Regions from separate parts of the Martelella sp. UBA3392 genome, predicted to be linked through region 3. Evidence: predicted binding sites of a transcription regulator. Region 3 holds the regulator's gene; each other region holds the start of a gene.
The links. Region 3 encodes HrcA, which represses chaperone genes, less so after heat shock. Its sites were predicted from a motif close to GTTAGCACTCNCNNNNNGNGAGTGCTAAC; they were not measured.
Positions count from the first base shown of each region.

Region 1: a site for HrcA is predicted at 1,117-1,145, ahead of groES (co-chaperone GroES). Genes of this name have one in related genera too.
Region 2: a site for HrcA is predicted at 1,215-1,243, ahead of groES (co-chaperone GroES). Genes of this name have one in related genera too.

Region 1 covers NZ_DEPM01000154.1:10,144-12,410, reverse strand. The annotation lists gene groL (chaperonin GroEL) at 1-597, opposite strand, end outside; gene groES (co-chaperone GroES) at 652-966, opposite strand; gene B4E36_RS11625 (hypothetical protein) at 1,300-1,653, shown strand; gene B4E36_RS11620 (usg protein) at 1,699-1,947, shown strand; partial or broken gene B4E36_RS11615 (hypothetical protein) at 2,013-2,267, opposite strand, start outside.
Region 2 covers NZ_DEPM01000166.1:918-3,184, forward strand. The annotation lists gene chrA (chromate efflux transporter) at 1-1,071, opposite strand, end outside; gene groES (co-chaperone GroES) at 1,302-1,598, shown strand; partial or broken gene groL (chaperonin GroEL) at 1,678-2,267, shown strand, end outside.
Region 3 covers NZ_DEPM01000037.1:2,186-4,452, reverse strand. The annotation lists gene rph (ribonuclease PH) at 1-292, opposite strand, end outside; gene hrcA (heat-inducible transcriptional repressor HrcA) at 444-1,532, shown strand; gene grpE (nucleotide exchange factor GrpE) at 1,630-2,262, shown strand.

The DNA.
Region 1 (2,267 bases), on a different contig from region 3:
GTACCCGCGATCGAACTGCATGCCTTCGACGACTTCGAGTTCGGTTTCGGCGGTCTTGGCTTCCTCGACGGTGATGACGCCTTCGTTGCCTACCTTCTCCATCGCTTCGGCGAGATAGCGGCCGATCTCGGAATCGCCATTGGCGGAGATGGTGCCGACCTGCGCGATCTCGGAATTGCTGGTGATCTTGCGGGCGTTATCCTTGAGTTCCTTGACGACGGCGTCGACGGCGAGATCAATGCCGCGTTTCAGGTCCATCGGGTTCAAGCCGGAAGCGACAGCCTTGGCGCCTTCCTTGACGATCGCCTGGGCAAGCACGGTCGCGGTGGTCGTACCATCGCCGGCCAGATCATTGGTCTTTGACGCCACTTCACGCAGCATCTGCGCGCCCATGTTTTCGAACTTATCTTCCAGCTCGATTTCCTTGGCGACCGAAACACCGTCCTTGGTAATGCGCGGAGCACCGAAGGACTTGTCGATCACAACATTGCGGCCCTTTGGACCAAGCGTGACCTTCACCGCATTGGCCAACACATCGACCCCACGCAGCATGCGTTCACGGGCATCGGTGTGAAACTTGACTTCTTTCGCAGCCATTTCTTTAACTCCTCAATAGGCAGCTATCTGACTGATGAACGTAGGGTGGATGGCTCAGGCGGCCTGTCTTTGCTCGGCCTGGTCTTCAATGATGCCCATGACATCGCTTTCTTTCATGATCAGCAGGTCTTCGCCGTTGATCTTGATCTCCGTGCCGGACCATTTGCCGAACAGGATGCGATCACCGGGCTTGACGTCGAGTGCCTGGAGCTGGCCAGCCTCGTTGCGGGCGCCGGGGCCGACGGCGATGACCTCGCCCTCCTGCGGCTTTTCCTTGGCGGTGTCGGGAATGATGATGCCGCCCCTGGTCTTTTCTTCGGCCTCAATGCGGCGGACCAGAATGCGGTCATGTAGTGGACGGAACGTCATATCGTTCTCCTTCAGGACAAACAGATTAAACAGAGGTTCCTCCGCTCCGAACCGGTTGGTCCGGAGCGGGGCTTGCGCATCCCTTTCGGCGATGCGCGGAAAATGAGCTGGGTTCGCCAATTTATCTTTTCAAGAGGGTGAGTTAAAAAAATCAGCACTCTGAGGCACGAAGTGCTACGGCCCTGAAATTCTGACGATATTTCTGTTCCGACGAGTGTCGTTCTGTCTTGAATCACCTCAAGAAAATACCAAAATCACTTTTCCGGCGGGGTATGTGCTCCGCAAATCCGTCACTGATATTTGTGAGAATGTTGTGTTGGATGGAGAATATCGATGGAAAAGCGAAAGCAATTGACGGGCATTCCGTCATCGCTGCAGTCCGCAACAGTCCCGGATCTTGATCGGTTGTTGTCACCGGCGCAGTATTTTTCTCATCCCAACGAGGTGTTAAAAAGCCGGATACTGGATCGGGATGAGAAACGAGCGATTCTGGCGGCGTGGGTTTCCGATGCCTGTGCTATCGAGTCAAACCCGGCTCTCCGACAGCGACCCGGCTCACCTGAGCCAATCCCATTTGACGTCATTATGGAGGCGCTGCAGCGGCTGGACGCACAGCCACGACCGTGCGTGGCTCGACTGCAGGGCGCCAGAGACGACAAAAAGCATGGCGTAGACATGCATGTCTAAAGAGGATGGAAGAAAGTGATTTCGAAAGTCAGCCGGGAATTCCTGATGCAGATGGAAGGTTATGGTCTGACGACGGCGGAGATCCTTTATCGGATGCCAGACCATCCCGGCCTTTTGCAACTCTATGTCTGGCAAGATTATGATCTGGCGCCGCACTTTCCGGAACTCTGCGCTTTCCTGGATTTCTGGTCAGAAACGCTGCAAGGACCGCTCCATTCGGTGCGAGTTGCCCACAACCATCTGATTGAACCGTCGGACTGGGTAGCTGTAGACGGGGTCATTTCGATCCAATGAACAAGAAGATCGCCGCGGCGACCCGTGCCGCGGCGACTTGGCCTGGTAGACGCAACGGTCGCCACTCAGGCGCCGTCATCTTCCCTTTCGTCAAGCATGTCGATCAATTCGCCGATTCGTGAGCCGGGAAGAGGGCGACCGGCTCCAATCAGCGCTTCATCGCTGTTGAACCATGCCCACGCCTCCCTGAGCTCTTCGGCCGATGCACCGGTCGAAATAAGATCGGCGACAAGCACGTCATCGACTGGACCCAGAACGGCTTCAACTTCTTCACGTGTCATCGGCATCAACACTTCCTCCTGTTCATGTGGAAAGGATGG
Region 2 (2,267 bases), on a different contig from region 3:
GGCATTGCGGCGCAGGTCCTCGACATAGGGCGCGCCGGCGAAGATGAACAGGAAGCTTGGCACGAAGATCGCCCAGGCGGTCAGAACCGCGCCGATGATGCCGGAGGCAAGCGGCGCGGCGAAGACCGGCGCGGCATGGGCCGCCAGAAAGCCGACGAAGCACAGCACCAGCACCAGCGGCCCCGGCGTCGTCTCGGCAAGGGCCAGCCCGTCCATCATCTCGGCCGGCGTCAGCCAGTGGTAGGTGGCCACCGCCTCCTGCGCCACATAGGTCAGCACCGCATAGGCCCCGCCGAAGGAAAACAGCGCGATCTTTATGAAGAAGCCGAAAATATCGGTCAGCGTGTGGAAATCGCCGAACGGGGCCAGCGCGAACAGAGGCAGCAGCCATATCGCCGTCCAAAGCAGAAGGGTTCCGGCGGTGGAGACACCGCGCCTGCGCCAATCCCGCTTCACCGGGATATCAGGCTCGGCCACCACCGGTCGACGCATGAACACATAACCGACGAGCCCGGCTGCCAGCACCACGACCGGAAAGGCCACGCCGAAGACGAACAGCGCCAGAAAGGCCGCGAGCGCGAGCCCCACCGACACCGGCCCTTTGAGCGAGCGCCCCGCCATGCGCCACAACGCCTGCACGACGATGGCGAGCACCGCCGCCTTCAGCCCCATGAAGATCGCTTCCAGCCACGCGGCATCGCCGAGCGTCGCATAGAGCGCCGCGAGCGCGACAATCAGAACGAAACCCGGCAGCACGAACAACAGACCCGCGGCAATGCCGCCCCGCACCCCGTGGAGCATCCAGCCGACATAGGTCGCCAGTTGCTGGGCCTCGGGACCGGGCAGCAGCATGCAGTAGTTGAGGGCGTGAAGGTATCGGTCGGGCGGAAGCCAGCGCTTCTCGTCAACGATGATCCGATGCATCAGCGCGATCTGGCCGGCCGGCCCGCCGAAGGACAGGAGCCCGATACGCGCGAATACGCTGACAAGCTCGCTGAAGTCCGGCTTTTTATCCTCTGTCGCAGCGACCGTCACAATGTCCTCGCAATCCGGGTGGAAATGATTCCGCATTGATATCAAGGGTCGGGGTTACGATCACGGCATAAAACCTGTATGAAGCCGGCAATAGGCGGCCTGAAAAAGTTCCGACGGCGATCAAAAAAAACTTGAAGCCGTTTCTTGACACCGCTTCTTCCCCTTCTTAAATCACCGTTATTAGCACTCTCTAGTGAGGAGTGCTAACACTGATCCATGCGACCGCGAAAACGGTCGCGAATGTCATTCGATCGAGGGTATAGACAATGGCAAGCATTTCTTTCCGCCCCCTGCACGACCGCGTCGTTGTACGCCGCGTGGAGTCTGAAGAAAAGACCAAGGGTGGCATCATCATCCCCGACACCGCCAAGGAAAAGCCGCAGGAAGGCGAAATCGTCGCTGTCGGCAACGGCGCCCGTGACGACAGCGGCAATGTTGTCGCGCTCGACGTCAAGGTCGGCGACCGCGTCCTGTTCGGCAAGTGGTCGGGCACCGAAGTCAAGCTCGACGGCGAAGACCTTCTGATCATGAAGGAAGCCGACATCATGGGCATCGTCGCTTAATCAAGCGCCTTCCCACGATCCACCTTTCCAACCAGCCGGGCACCTGCCCATAAGGTTTTGATAAACCAGGAGTTTTCAAATGGCTGCTAAAGAAATCAAATTCGGCCGCACTGCGCGCGAAAAGATGATGCACGGTGTTGACGTGCTCGCCGACGCCGTCAAGGTCACGCTTGGCCCCAAGGGTCGTAACGTCGTTATCGAAAAGTCCTTCGGCGCTCCGCGCATCACCAAGGACGGTGTTTCGGTCGCCAAGGAAATCGAACTGGAAGACAAGTTCGAGAACATGGGCGCCCAGATGGTCCGCGAAGTTGCTTCGAAGACCAACGACATTGCCGGTGACGGCACCACGACGGCAACCGTTCTCGCTTCCTCGATCATCCGCGAAGGCAACAAGGCCGTTGCCGCCGGCATGAACCCGATGGACCTGAAGCGCGGTATCGACCTCGCCGTCGCCGAAGTCGTCAAGGATCTTCAGGCCAAGGCCAAGAAGATCAACACGTCGGAAGAAGTCGCCCAGGTCGGCACCATTTCCGCCAATGGCGAAAAGCAGATCGGCGAAGACATTGCCGCCGCCATGCAGAAGGTCGGCAATGAAGGCGTCATCACGGTTGAAGAAGCCAAGACCGCCGAAACCGAACTCGAAGTCGTTGAAGGCATGCAGTTCGACCG
Region 3 (2,267 bases):
GCGAACGGCCGATCAGACGCTGGATTTCCAGCGTGCGGCCGCCCTGCTTGCCGGCGGAGGCCTCGCGGCGCATGCGCTCGCCGGTGGCGCGCGGCAGCATGCCGTATTCGGCCGTCACCCAGCCCTTGCCGCCATTACGCAGCCACGGCGGCACGCGCTCTTCCAGCGAGGCGGTGCACAGAACATGGGTGTCGCCGAACTTCACCAGGCAGGAGCCTTCGGCGTGCTTGGAGAAGCCGCGCTCGAACGAGACTTTGCGCATCTGGTTGAGTTGTCTGCCTGATGGCCGCATGGTGGGATCCTTCCGGTTGCTTTTGGCCGCGTTCTACGGGCATGCGCCCGCTTTTGCAAAGAAAAACGCGTCGCCGACACGGGTCAATTGCGTGGCGACGCCTTCGCACTATATTAGGCGGGAAGCTTTCTCACGTTTCGGCAAAGAGTGCATGACCACAAATCGCAAAGCAAAGGTTGATATGCCCGCCATCTCGCTCGATGACCGTTCGCGCGAGGTCTTCCGCCGCATTGTCGAAACCTATCTGGAGAGCGGCGAGCCGCTCGGCTCGCGGAACCTGTCGCGGCTTCTGCCGATGTCGCTGTCGCCGGCCTCGGTGCGCAACGTCATGAGCGATCTGGAAGAACTCGGCCTCATCTATGCGCCCCACATCAGCGCCGGGCGGCTGCCGACCGAAAGCGGCCTGCGCTTCTTCGTCGACGCCTACATGCAGATCGGCGACCTGGCCGAGGGCGAGCGCGCTGAAATCGAGCGCCAGATGGGCCGCGTTGGCAGCGGCCAGCCGGTGGAGACGCTGCTGGACGAGGCGAGCCAGATGCTTTCCGGCATGTCGCGCGGCGCAGGGCTGGTGATGACCTCCAAGAGCGACACCGTGCTGAAACATGTCGAATTCATCCGTCTGGAGCCGACCAAGGCGCTGGCCGTGCTGGTGGGCGAGCACAACCAGGTCGAAAACCGGATCATCGATCTGCCGGCCGGCACCACCTCGTCGCAACTGACGGCGGCGGCGAATTTCCTGAACGCGCACCTCAACGGCCAGACCCTGCCGGAGCTGAAATCCGTGCTGACGCGGCTGAAGGACCGGGTGCGCCAGGAACTCGACCAGCTGTCGCAGGATCTCGTGGGGCGCGGGCTTGCCGTGTGGTCGGGAAGCGCCGAGGACGGCAATCCGGGGCGGCTGATCGTGCGCGGGCGCGCCAACCTGCTGGAAGGGGTGGCCGATGCCGCCGATATCGACCGGTTGCGCATGCTGTTCGACGATCTCGAAAAGAAGGACAGCCTGATCGAGCTGATCAATCTCGCCGAAAGCGGCTCGGGTGTCAGGATTTTCATCGGCTCGGAAAACAAGCTGTTTTCGCTGTCGGGCTCGTCGCTGGTGGTCGCGCCCTATCGCGACAGCGACAATCAGGTCGTCGGCGCGGTCGGCGTGATCGGGCCGACGCGCCTTAATTATGCCCGGGTGGTGCCGATGGTGGATTATACCGCGCATCTGCTGTCGCGGCTTTCCAGCACGCGCTGATCGCGACGACCCCATATCAGCCCTTGATTTTTCAAGGCCGAACCTCGATATCGGGGCTCAAGAAATTCACCATTGAAATGAAATCTGCGGAGACGTCATGACCGACGAGACCAAGAAAAACGGAACTGACGAACAAATCAAGGAAACGGTGCTCGATCTCGAAGCCGAGATGGATGCCGCGGCCGCCGAGGATATCGCCGAGGAGGCTCAGCCCGAGCCCGATCCGCTTGAGGTCCTGAAAGCCGAGAACGAAAAGCAGCGCGACCAGCTTCTGCGCCTTGCCGCCGAAATGGAAAACCTGCGCCGCCGCACCGCCCGCGACGTCAAGGACGCCAAGGCCTATGCCGTGACCGCGTTCGCCCGCGATATGCTGAGCGTTTCCGACAATCTGCGCCGCGCGCTGGATGCGATCCCGGAAGACAAGCGCACAGAGGAGATCAAGGGCTTCATCGAGGGCGTCGAGATGACCGAACGCTCGATGCTGTCCGGTCTCGAACGCCACGGCGTCAAGAAGATCGAGGCCGAGGGCGCGCGCTTCGACCCCAATATCCATCAGGCGATGTTCGAGGTTCCAAACCCGGAAATCCCCGCAAACACGGTAGTTCAGGTCGTCCAGGCCGGCTACATGATCGGCGAACGCGTCCTGCGCCCGGCCATGGTCGGCGTCTCCAAGGGCGGCCCGAAGCCGGAAGCGGCCCAGCCGACAGACGAAGCGCCGAAGGACGAGTGATTTCG